Regions from separate parts of the Pectobacterium aroidearum genome, predicted to be linked through region 4. Evidence: predicted binding sites of a transcription regulator. Region 4 holds the regulator's gene; each other region holds the start of a gene.
What was found. Region 4 encodes CRP, which controls carbon source genes, mostly activating them, when cyclic AMP is high. Its sites were predicted from a motif close to ATGTGANNNNNNTCACAT; they were not measured.
Positions count from the first base shown of each region.

Region 1: a site for CRP is predicted at 1,749-1,766, ahead of msrB (peptide-methionine (R)-S-oxide reductase MsrB). Genes of this name have one in related genera too.
Region 2: a site for CRP is predicted at 1,385-1,402, ahead of glpT (glycerol-3-phosphate transporter). Genes of this name have one in related genera too.
Region 3: a site for CRP is predicted at 1,679-1,696, ahead of rhaS (HTH-type transcriptional activator RhaS). Genes of this name have one in related genera too.

Region 1 is NZ_CP166097.1:2,767,185-2,770,319, forward strand. Features, by position in the region: gene ansA (asparaginase) at 1-58, shown strand, start outside; gene pncA (bifunctional nicotinamidase/pyrazinamidase) at 78-725, shown strand; gene AB8809_RS12715 (YeaC family protein) at 788-1,066, opposite strand; gene msrB (peptide-methionine (R)-S-oxide reductase MsrB) at 1,213-1,632, opposite strand; gene gapA (glyceraldehyde-3-phosphate dehydrogenase) at 1,976-2,971, shown strand; gene AB8809_RS12730 (D-hexose-6-phosphate mutarotase) at 3,079-3,135, shown strand, end outside.
Region 2 is NZ_CP166097.1:323,073-326,207, forward strand. Features, by position in the region: gene glpT (glycerol-3-phosphate transporter) at 1-1,211, opposite strand, end outside; gene glpA (anaerobic glycerol-3-phosphate dehydrogenase subunit A) at 1,521-3,135, shown strand, end outside.
Region 3 is NZ_CP166097.1:4,629,825-4,632,959, reverse strand. Features, by position in the region: gene AB8809_RS20885 (L-rhamnose isomerase) at 1-16, opposite strand, end outside; gene rhaB (rhamnulokinase) at 13-1,503, opposite strand; gene rhaS (HTH-type transcriptional activator RhaS) at 1,839-2,678, shown strand; gene AB8809_RS20870 (helix-turn-helix domain-containing protein) at 2,703-3,135, shown strand, end outside.
Region 4 is NZ_CP166097.1:457,232-460,366, reverse strand. Features, by position in the region: gene AB8809_RS01955 (OsmC family protein) at 85-492, opposite strand; gene crp (cAMP-activated global transcriptional regulator CRP) at 866-1,498, shown strand; gene AB8809_RS01945 (aspartate aminotransferase family protein) at 1,691-2,917, opposite strand; gene AB8809_RS01940 (aminodeoxychorismate synthase component II) at 3,037-3,135, opposite strand, start outside.

The DNA of each region.
Region 1 (3,135 bases), 2.3 Mb from region 4:
TGAAATTCGCCATTTAATGCAGCAGAACCTGCATGGAGAATTGAGCGATAAAGATTGAGTCAATCACGGAGTAGGTAATGAAAAAAGCATTGCTATTAGTTGATTTACAAAATGATTTTTGTCCCGGCGGCGCATTAGCCGTTGACGAAGGTGACCACGTCATTGCGGTTGCCAACCGCGCTATTGAAGCCTGCATAGCCGCGGGCGTCACCGTGATCGCCACTCAAGATTGGCACCCCGAGAACCACGGTTGCTTTGCCGTGAATGCGAATACCAAGATCGGAGAAATCGGCGAACTAAACGGATGGCCGCAGATCTGGTGGCCGATTCATTGCGTGCAGGGAACGACAGGCGCTGATTTCCATCCTGCACTTAATCAGTCTGCTATTCAATGGATCATACAAAAAGGGACTCAGCCGGAGATCGATAGCTATAGCGCTTTTTTCGATAACGGACATCGGGTAAAAACCGAATTGGATGACTGGCTACACGCCAACCACATCACCCATTTGACCATTCTGGGGCTGGCGACAGATTATTGCGTCAAGTTCAGCGTGTGGGATGCAATTGCTCTGGGTTATCACACCGAAGTATTGGTGGACGGTTGTCGCGGCCTGAATCTTTCGCCCGATGACAGCGAATCCGCATTACGGGAGATGGCACAGCGTGGAGCGACGCTTACGGACATGACAGAGTTTCTTGCCTCACTGCCTTCCGCGCGTTAGTTATCGTCACTGCCGCCCAACATCGCGGCAGCGGCTACCAACTTACACGTTACGGTCGGGTTTCAATGCTCAGGTTTCAACGTAATAATGGCGTCAGCACCGCTAAACTGGCGCTTCAGTTCTTGCTTGCTTTTCATCACAATTTCGCCATTGGTGCCAATCGTCATGTGCTCAGCCTGTTCATTATGGCGAGCCTGCCACATCATCACCATTTGCAGGCTGTTCTCTTTCTGTTCAGCCGTCAACGCGACGCCATCTGGCCATTTGCCCAGTTCTACCGCCGTGACCAAGCGCTGGTAAATTTCTGGCGTCATAGCGTCGATCAGATCATTGAGTTCCATATCCGGTTTCTGCTCCGAGAAAGGTCAGAGTTATGCTTACTGAGTTCTGTTATTGACAGCGGCACAGGTAATTACAGAAACACCTGATAGCTGAATCGTTTAAAGCTATGTAATATCAGCCTGCCGCGCCCTATTCATCACACAGATTACCCGTCAACGCGCTCGCCATCAACGTCATCAATGAAGCTCAGCGACGCAGAATTCACACAGTAGCGTTCGCCGGTGGTTTTCGGGCCATCAGGGAAAACGTGCCCAAGATGCGCATCACACTGCCCACAGCGGATCTCTATGCGGCGCATATTGTGTGAATCATCTTCCAGATAGCGTACAGCCTCTGAGGAGACGGGTTGATCGAAGCTAGGCCAGCCGCAGCCGGAGTCATATTTGCTATCGGAGTAAAACAGCGGCGCCTGGCAGCACAGGCAATGGTAAACGCCGGTGCGCTTGTTATGCAGCAGTTTGCCTGAAAACGCAGGTTCCGTACCGCGTTGCTGGGTGACATAGCGCTGCATCTCTGTCAGTTCTGTGTTATCGGACGGGGTACGCGAAGCAGAGTCGTTAGTCATGGAAGTCTCACAGCGGGTGTTATCAATTCAATTAATCATTGATTATAACAAAAAATTAACAACCTGACAGGCTGTTCTGGCCTAATATTATGAATGTTATTAGCATGAATATTTAATTGTGATACACGTCACATATTGAGACAACACAGGCTTTATATGATGCATTCCGCCCTCATATCAGTCTTAGATGTTACTTAGTTACAGGCTCGAGCGGTTTTCGCACAAAGATTGGTCATAGGTTTGACTTACAGCAACTATTGACACGATTCCGCTTGACGCTCAGCAAGGTTTTTGTAATTTTACAACCAACCTTTTATTCACAAACCAATAGCTGGTGGAATATATGACTATCAAAGTAGGTATCAACGGTTTTGGCCGTATCGGCCGTATTGTTTTCCGCGCTGCACAAGAGCGTTCTGACATCGAAATCGTTGCAATCAACGATCTGTTAGACGCTGAGTACATGGCGTATATGCTGAAGTACGACTCAACTCATGGTCGTTTCAACGGCACCGTTGAAGTTAAAGATGGCCACCTGGTTGTTAACGGCAAAACCATTCGTGTTACCGCAGAGCGCGATCCTGCAAATCTGAAGTGGAACGAAGTTAACGTTGACGTCGTTGCTGAAGCAACTGGCCTGTTCCTGACTGACGACACTGCACGTAAGCACATCGCTGCTGGCGCGAAGAAAGTTGTTCTGACTGGTCCATCTAAAGATGACACCCCGATGTTCGTTATGGGCGTAAACCACAAAGCTTACGCAGGCCAGGACATCGTTTCTAACGCATCTTGCACCACTAACTGTCTGGCTCCGCTGGCAAAAGTCATCAACGACAACTTCGGTATCGTTGAAGCACTGATGACCACCGTTCACGCCACCACTGCAACCCAGAAAACCGTTGACGGCCCGTCTCACAAAGACTGGCGCGGCGGCCGCGGCGCAGCACAGAACATCATCCCATCTTCTACCGGTGCTGCTAAAGCTGTAGGTAAAGTTATCCCTGAGCTGAACGGCAAACTGACTGGTATGGCGTTCCGCGTCCCTACCCCGAACGTTTCTGTTGTTGACCTGACTGCGCGTCTGGAAAAACCAGCTTCTTACAAAGAAATCTGTGCAGCAATCAAATCTGCTTCTGAAGGCGAGCTGAAAGGCGTGCTGGGCTACACTGAAGACGAAGTGGTTTCTACCGATTTCAACGGTGAAAAACTGACTTCTGTATTCGATGCTAAAGCAGGTATCGCACTGAGCGACAACTTTGTGAAACTGGTTTCCTGGTACGACAACGAAACAGGTTACTCAAACAAAGTTCTGGATCTGATCGCCCACATTTCTAAATAAGTGTCAGCGATGATTCGGTGAAAAAAGGGCGACGTTATGTCGCCCTTTTTTATTGTTTATTGCAGATTTCTTTTTACAACGAAAAACAATCAAAAAAAGGCTCTATCATGCATAACACAATTTTCTCACTCCCCGTCACGAAACAAATTAGCGCCACCCTCAGC
Region 2 (3,135 bases), 130 kb from region 4:
ACGATGGCGCTAGCGGCAACGGAGCCACCGAGGTAGCCGAACAGGCCGGTGAAGCCCGCTGCTGTACCTGCTGCTTTCTTCGGTGCCAGCTCCAGTGCGTGCAGACCAATCAGCATCACCGGGCCGTAAATCAGGAAGCCGATGACGATCATACAGGCCATATCCACACCCGGATTACCGGCTGGGTTCATCCAGTACACGATGGTCGCTATCGTCACCAGCGTCATAAAGAACACGCCCGTTGCGCCACGGTTGCCTTTGAACACTTTATCGGACATCCAGCCGCACAGCAGCGTACCCGGAATACCTGCGTATTCGTACAGGAAGTAGGCCCAGGACGATTTATCCAGTGCGAAGTGTTTCACTTCTTTCAGATAAGTCGGTGACCAGTCGAGGATGCCGTAACGCAGCAGGTAAACGAAGACGTTGGCGATAGCGATGTACCACAGCAGTTTGTTCGGGAAAACGTACTGCATGAAAATCTGCTTAGCCGTCAGTTCTTCTTCGTCTTTTTCATTGTAGTCAACCGGATAGTCGTTTTTGTACTCTTCAATCGGTGGTAAACCACAGGATTGCGGTGTGTCACGCATCAGTGCAAACGCAATCAGAGCAACCAGAATCGCGGCGAAGGCCGGCATATAAAGTGCGGCTTTCCAGTCGTTAAACCAGGCCATACCCAGCAGGAACAGCAGAGGCGGAAGCCCGCCGCCGACGTTGTGAGCACAGTTCCATACGGATACGATGCCGCCACGCTCTTTCTGCGACCACCAGTGAACCATGGTGCGTCCACACGGTGGCCATCCCATTCCCTGGAACCAGCCACACAGGAACAGCAGGACGAACATAATCGCGATGCTTGATGTTGCCCACGGCACGAAGCCCATGAACAGCATCACGGCGGCTGCCAGAATCAGACCGGCAGGCAGGAAAACCCGTGGGTTGGAACGGTCAGATACCGAACCCATGATGAATTTGGAAAAGCCGTAGGCGATAGAGATACCGGATAGCGCAAAGCCAAGGTCACCGCGCGAGAAGCCCTGTTCAATCAGGTAAGGCATTGCCAGTGTGAAGTTTTTGCGTACCAGATAGTAGGCGGCGTAGCCAAAAAAGATCCCCATGAAAATCTGCCAGCGCAGACGGCGATAGAGGGGATCGACACGATCCTGCGACACGCGTGGCTGGTGGGCGGCGGGCCTAAAAATACTCAGCATAGATATCTCCAATGCGAAAAAAAACGATAGCTTTTTTGTTCTATTACGAACGTTATTGTAAGGGGCTAGCGTGCAAATGAGTGTGATTCATGACGCTAATGTTACACTTTTATGAAACTGTGACGATTTTTGCGCTCATGTTAACAGAATCGGAAAATTCCACAGTGTGGTTTTAGTGATGTAAATCACACTTATTGTTTTTAAATGCCCCTTTATTTTCGTTTAGTGTTTGTTTTTGCTCTTTATCAAACATTAACCCTCCTTTTTGTGTCCCAATAGCAACATATACCATCCGCCCGGAGCGAGAATATGATGCAAAATACTGGGAACTGGCGTGAAACTGACGTGGTTGTCATCGGCGGAGGTGCGACGGGAGCAGGTACGGCACGGGATTGCGCCCTGCGTGGGCTGCGCTGCCTGTTGCTTGAACGTTATGATATTGCGACCGGGGCAACCGGGCGTAATCACGGCCTATTACACAGCGGTGCCCGCTATGCGGTTACCGATGGCGAGTCTGCCCGCGAATGTATTGAAGAGAATCAGATTCTCCGGCGGATTGCCCGCCACTGTATTGAACCGACCGACGGCCTGTTTATTACCTTGCCGGAAGACGATCTTGGTTGGCAGGCACAGTTTATTGCTTCCTGCCAGCAGGCGGGGATTCGTGCTCAAGCGATGGACCCGCGGGAAGCGCTGCGGCTGGAACCCGCGGCTAATCCGGCGCTGATTGGCGCGGTACGCGTGCCGGATGGTTCTGTCGATCCCTTTCGCCTGACCGCAGCCAACATGATCGATGCCTGCGAGCACGGCGCGGAAGTCTTGACCTATCACGAGGTTATCGGGCTGATTCGTCAGGGCGATCGGGTTACTGGTGTGCGCGTTTTCGACCATAAAAAAGGTGTAGAAACAGAAATATACGCGCAGGTGGTGGTTAACGCAGGGGGAATCTGGGGGCAACACATTGCGGAATATGCCGATCTGCGCGTGCGCATGTTCCCGGCGAAAGGCGCGCTGCTGATTCTTGGACACCGCATCAACAACATGGTGATCAATCGCTGCCGTAAACCCGCAGATGCCGACATTCTGGTGCCGGGCGATACCATTTCGCTGATTGGCACGACCTCAACTCACATCGACTACGACCAAATCGACAATATGCTGGTGACACCTGCCGAAGTGGAAACGCTGATGCGCGAGGGATCTATGCTGGCGCCGTCTCTGGCGAGCACGCGAATTTTGCGCGCCTATGCCGGCGTCCGACCTCTGGTTGCCAACGACAGTGACCCCAGCGGGCGTAGCGTAAGCCGCGGCATTGTGTTGCTCGACCATGCCAGCCGCGACGGGCTGGAAGGGTTTATTACCATCACCGGCGGCAAGCTGATGACCTACCGTCTGATGGCGGAGTGGGTGACGGACGCTATCTGCAAAAAGCTGGGCCATGACGTGGCCTGCTCGACGGCACAGACGCCGCTGCCCGGTTCTGAGTCGCTGGATGAGGTGAAAACCGCCCCTCACGCCCTGTCAGCTTATCCTGCGGCAAAACCGCTCTCCGCGCCGCTGCGCGGCTCGGCAATTTATCGCCACGGTGAACGTGCTGGAAGAATGCTGTCCGGTGAACGTCTTGATCGCAGTCTGGTGTGCGAATGTGAGGCCGTGACGGCGGGAGAAGTACGCTACGCCGTGGAATCATTGCAGGTGAATAACCTGATTGACCTGCGTCGCCGTACTCGCGTTGGCATGGGCACCTGTCAGGGTGAACTGTGCGCCTGTCGTGCAGCGGGCCTGCTGTGCCGGCTGGGCACCGCGACGCCGGAGCAGTCGCTCACGCAGCTCAGCCAGTTTTTGAACGAACGCTGGAAAGGGATTCGCCCAGTCGCGTGGGGCAATGCCCTGCGTGAAAGCGAGTTTACCAGTTGGATTTATC
Region 3 (3,135 bases), 1.1 Mb from region 4:
CAATTGGTGTGCTCATTGCGTGGTCTCCTTTTTGCCCTTCGGGGCGGTTTCTGGCTGGCTGAGCGCCTGAAAACGACGCCAGTGCCCGGCAAAATCACTCTCCGCACGCGGGGTATAGCGATGCAAAGGGAAGTTATGAGTCAGCATGTGCCGGAATGCGGCAAGGTCGGCGACGGCGCCCAGCGCCATCAACTGGCAGCCGATATTGCCAAGCGTCGAAGCTTCGACCGGCCCGGCTAGAACTGGAATTTGGCACACATCGGCGCACAGCTGGTTCAGGAAAGCGTTCTGGCTGCCGCCGCCGACAATGTGCAACTGGCGGATCGGTGCGTGGCGCAGTTCGCCCAGTTCCAGAACTACCTGTCTATAGAGCAGCGCGAGGCTGTCAAAGATGCAGCGTGCCAGCTCGGCATCGCTGTGGGGCACCGGCTGGCCGTGCTCACGGCAATAGTCGCGGATCGCCTGATGCATGGATGGCGGATTGATAAAGCGATCGTCATTAGGGTTAATCAGGCTGGTGAAAGCGGGCAGGGCGGCGGCGGCCTCAATCAGCGCGCCTAAGTCCTTGATGTCACGCTCCTGACAAACCCGCTGTAGCAGCCACAGTCCCATGATGTTTTTCAGCACCCGATAGGTGCCGTCTACGCCGCCTTCGTTGGTGATATTGGCAGCTAGCGCCTGCGGGCTGTTAAATGGCGTGTCGCTTTCGATACCCATCAGCGACCAGGTGCCGGAGCTGAGATAGGCGCTGTCGCGACTCTGTAACGGCGCGCCAACCACTGCGCTGGCGGTATCGTGCGTGGCGACGGCGGTGACGGGAATCTGCCGTCCGCTCGGCGCAGCCCAGTTCCCTACAGCGTGCCCCGGCTGTACCGGCTCGCTCAACCAGCGACGTGGTACACCCAGATAGTCCAGTAGTTCGCTGTCCCAGGTTTTCTTTTCGAGGCTAAGCAGTTGGGTCGTGCTGGCGTTGGTGTATTCGCAGACCAGACTTCCCGTGAGGCGATAGTGAAAATAGTCGGGAATCATCAGCAGGTGTGCCACCTGATGCAGATCGTCAGATGGCGCATCGCACAGCGCTTTAAGCTGGTACAGCGTATTAAATGGCAGGAATTGAATGCCGGTACGCTGATAGATAGCTTCACGTCCCAGTTCGGTGGTGACGGTAGCCATCACGCCGTCGGTGCGGTGGTCGCGATAGGAATACGGCAGGCCGACACGCTGTCCGTCCTGATCGAGTAGCACGTAATCGACGCCCCAACTGTCGATCCCGATGCTATCGGGAACGATACCCATGGCATCGATTTGGTGTAACCCGGTGAGGATATCGCGTTCCAGCGCGGCGAGATCCCACTGGTGATGATTGTCCTGAAACACCAGCGTATTGCTGAAACGGTGAATTTCTTTCAGCGTCAGATGCTGCGTTGCGGTGTGCAAGGTTGCCAGCATGACCCGACCACTGGATGCACCTAAATCCACCGCCACGATATTCTTCACCGCCATAGCCGCACTCCTTATTGTTGGATGTGTTGCAGTGTAAAGAGCGGTAACGGCAGCCACCTTCCTATGAGTGCCATCAACAACAGGCGGCTGGCAAAATGACAAAGCTGACCGTGAAAGGGCTCACAATCTGGGAAATTATTCGGGAAATAACCACGAAAAAATCAGGGAAAAGACGGTGTGATCCTTACCACACTTCAACCAATTGGGCGGTGCGATCTTAAAAAAAGAGCAGCCAGACGGCATGCAGGTGACGGTAATTTAAGGTCGGTTCTGTGGCTTCTGGCTACCCTTTTTCAAAGGCCGCATTTTTGCCAGAGGCCGAATGGAGAACTGAAATGACGTTACTTCGTGGTGATGATTTTTTTACTTCGCGTGCCGTAACGGTGGCGGTAGAACCGCGTACTCCGCAAACGGCTTTTCCTGAGCACTACCATGATTTCTGGGAGATTGTGCTGGTGGAGCAGGGCGCAGGCGTCCATGTGTTTAACGATCAGCCTTATGCACTGTGCAGCGGTTCGGTGTTCTTTGTTCGTGATAACGATCGGCATCTGTTTGAAGACGTGGAAGGGCTGTGTCTGACTAACATGCTGTATCGCTCGCCGCGCGGGTTCCGCTTCCTTTCCGATATCGCCGCATTCTTGCCGTATGGCCCGAACGGCGAGTGGCAGGGGCAGTGGCAGGTCAATGCTACGGGGATGCAGCAGTTGAAGCAGTCGTTGAACAGTCTGGCAGAGCTGGCGCAGAGCGATGCGCCGGAAGCGATTGCCGCCAGTGAAAGCCTGTTTCTGCACATTCTGGTGCAGTTGCGTCAACAGTGCTTCCAGACGCAGAGTAGTGGTTCCGAGCGTCAGGGAGTACAGGCATTGCTGGGTTGGTTGCAAAACAACTACAGCGAAGAGGTGAACTGGGGCAGTCTGGCCGATCGATTCTCGCTGCCGCTGCGCACACTTCATCGTCAGCTCAAACAACACACCGGTATGACGCCACAACGCTATCTGAATCGGTTAAGATTACTGGAGGCACGTCGGCGGTTGCAGCAGAGTGATGATTCCATCACCACCATTGCGCACGCCTGTGGATTTAGCGACAGCAATCACTTCTCGACGCAATTCCGCAAGGCATTCTCGCAGGCGCCTAAGTCACTACGCCATCAGGCGTTTTCTCGTGAAGAGTAGCTAACAGCAACTGCGGGTGAGGAAATGGCGACAGCAGTACGGGGTTTAAAATTACAGACTGAAGACTATTTCCTCACCGACAAGAATGTCGTGATGGTTGCCGAACGCCACCCGCAGCCGGTGTTTCCGCTGCATCATCATGATTTTGACGAACTGGTGATTGTCTGGCGCGGGAATGGCCTGCACCTCTGGAACGATGTACCTTACCGCATTACCCGCGGCGATATGTTTTATGTTTCTGCTAACGATCGTCACAGCTATGAATCTGTCCACGGTCTAGAACTGGACAATATCCTCTATATTCGCAACCGCCTGACGCTCTCGGCTGACTGGCAGAGGTTGCTGCCGGGCGGGGAACATCCACAAAGCCAGCGGCACTGGTGTCTAGGCTCCGAAGGTATGGATACCCTTCGTGAGAAGGTGGATGCGTTGAGGCAGGAGTGTATGAAATCCGATG
Region 4 (3,135 bases):
GTGAGGCCTCCCTACGGGAACCTCCCCCAGTGTTTCCCCTAATAACAGGCTTAAGTGACCAGAATGAGTGCCCAGAGAAAGGGATTATTCCAGCACTCTAATTTCGTGGCTGTGCGTTACCTCAACGGCTTTGCCCAGCATCAATGCGACAGAGCAGTATTTTTCCGCAGACAGAGCGACCGCGCGCTCGACGGCTTTGTCGGTCAACCCTTTCCCCGTGACGATAAAATGCAGATTGATATGGGTAAATAAACGCGGCGCTTCCGAACGGCGCTCTGACGTCAATTTCACTTCACAATCTGCCACATCGTTACGGCCTTTTTGCAGAATCGACACCACATCAATCGCGCTGCATCCCCCCACAGACATCAACACCATTTCCATCGGACTGGGCGCTTTATCGCCGGAATTGCCGTCCATCAATATCTGGTGCCCTGATGCGGATTCGCCCAAAAACGTTAAGCCTTCAACCCATTTTACCCGTGCCTGCATGGTGCCTCTCCACTAAAAATTTTTTGAAAATTTATACCGTTACTGTACAAAAACCAGCGTTAATCAGAGCTTTGTCATGCTGAAGCGAGACAACACAAGACACGTCCTTAAAGCTGTGTTAAAACGAAAATAGAATAGACCTTTTCTGGACAAAGCCAGAAACGAAGAAGATGATGACGTAGCCAGATATACCCAGCCACGTTTACGTTGCAGCAAGGCAGCAACCGGAAAATCAAGGGTACAGTGGTTCCAGTATATTCCCTGACGTCATTCTGCCTAGACTGAATTTTATTTTTTAGCAGTTAAACACGCCGTACAGGGAACTCTGACCCCTGTAATTTGCGCAGTGAATTACAACAGAGGATGATAGCGAATGGTTCTCGGCAAACCGCAGACAGACCCAACTCTCGAATGGTTCCTTTCCCATTGTCATATCCACAAGTATCCATCGAAGAGCACGCTTATTCACCAAGGTGAAAAAGCAGAAACGCTTTACTACATCGTGAAAGGCTCTGTCGCAGTGCTAATCAAAGATGAAGAAGGCAAGGAAATGATTCTTTCCTACCTCAATCAGGGCGATTTTATCGGCGAGCTCGGCCTGTTTGAAGAAGGTCAGGAGCGCAGCGCTTGGGTGCGGGCAAAAACCGCCTGTGAAGTGGCTGAAATTTCCTATAAAAAATTCCGCCAGCTCATCCAGGTTAACCCTGATATTCTCATGCGTCTGTCTGCGCAAATGGCCAGCAGACTCCAGGTTACTTCAGAGAAAGTCGGCAACCTCGCCTTCCTTGATGTGACCGGCCGTATTGCCCAAACCCTACTCAACCTGGCCAAACAACCTGATGCCATGACGCATCCAGATGGCATGCAAATAAAAATTACCCGTCAGGAAATTGGGCAAATCGTTGGCTGCTCGCGCGAAACCGTGGGTCGCATTCTGAAAATGTTAGAAGACCAGAACCTGATCTCTGCGCACGGTAAAACGATTGTCGTTTACGGCACTCGCTAAATCCCTGTCGCTGTACCCTACCAACAAAAAAGCGTGAAGCCTCGGCCTCACGCTTTTTTTTATGGCGAGCTTCCTGCTCGCCACCCTACGGGCCGTCGCAAGCGACGTTGAAAAACGTTCCCTACGTTTTTTTATGGCGAGCTTCCTGCTCGCCACCCTAAGGGCCGTCGCAAGCGACGTTGAGAGCATAACTCAGTTTGCTGCGTTAACGACCTGTGCAACAGCGTTAGAGAACTTCGCCATCCCCTGCACAATGTCATCTTCATCAATGATCAAAGACGGCACAAAGCGGATAACGTTCGGCCCTGCCATCAGTACCATCAGGCCCTGAGCCGTTGCCGCCGCCAGAAACTCGCCCGCGCGACCATGCCACTGCAGTTTCAATTCCGCCCCCAGCAGGAGCCCCATACCGCGAATCTGCTCGAATACGCCATACTGCTGATTGATTTTCTCAAGTTCACTGACAAAGCGATCGTGCCGATCCGCCACGCCTGACAGCACTTCCGGCGTGTTAATGATATCCAGCGCGGCTTCAGCCACCGCACAGGCCAGCGGGTTGCCACCATAAGTGGTGCCGTGTACCCCAACCGTCATCACAGAAGCGATTTCTTCCGTCGTCAGCATCGCGCTAATCGGGAATCCACCGCCCAACGCTTTAGCGGTGGTGAGAATATCCGGCGTAATGCCGTAGTGCATGTAGCTGAATAGTTTACCGGTACGCCCCATCCCACTCTGCACTTCATCAAATACCAGCAGCGCCTTGTGCTGATCGCACAGATCGCGAACGCCTTGCAAGAACTCAGGCGTAGCAGGCGTAATACCGCCCTCACCCTGAATCGGCTCCAGTACGACTGCGCAGGTGTGATCGTCCATCACCGCTTTAACCGCAGCCAGATCGTTGAAAGGAACATGGACAATATCCGCAGGCTTAGGTCCGAAACCATCGGCATATTTAGGCTGTCCGCCAACCGAAACGGTAAACAGCGTACGGCCATGAAATGCATTGTAGAAGGCGATGATCTTGGTTTTATACGGGCTGTGACGTTTAACCGCATAGTGGCGCGCCAGCTTAAATGCGGCTTCGTTAGCCTCCGCACCGGAGTTAACAAAGAACACGCGATCGGCAAAAGTGGCATCAATCAATTTGCTGGCGAGGCGTAGCGCAGGTTCGTTGGTGAAAATATTGCTGGTGTGCCACAGCTTTTCGCCCTGCTGCTGCAACGCATTAACCAGTGCTGGATGGCAGTGACCCAGTGCCGTAACCGCAATGCCACCGGAGAAATCGATATACTCACGGCCGTCCTGATCCCAGACGCGACTCCCTTTACCTTTCACTGGTACAAACTTCGCGGGTGCATAAACCGGCAAAATCACTTTATCGTGAGTATCCCGTGTCACTGCTTTCTGCTCTGCTGCCATTTGCTGCCTCACTCTGCTATCCATCACGTTAGAATGAAAATATAGTCAATAAATATGCATAAAAAATCAATTACAGGCAATATTAAATCGGCCACTGGAGAGAATAACTTTCTATGTAACTAAATTTTAAGGAAATTATCCAAAAGCTGATGTCCTTGCTGGCTAAGAATGCTCTCTGGGTGAAACTGCACACCTTCCAGCGGCAGTGAGCGATGGCG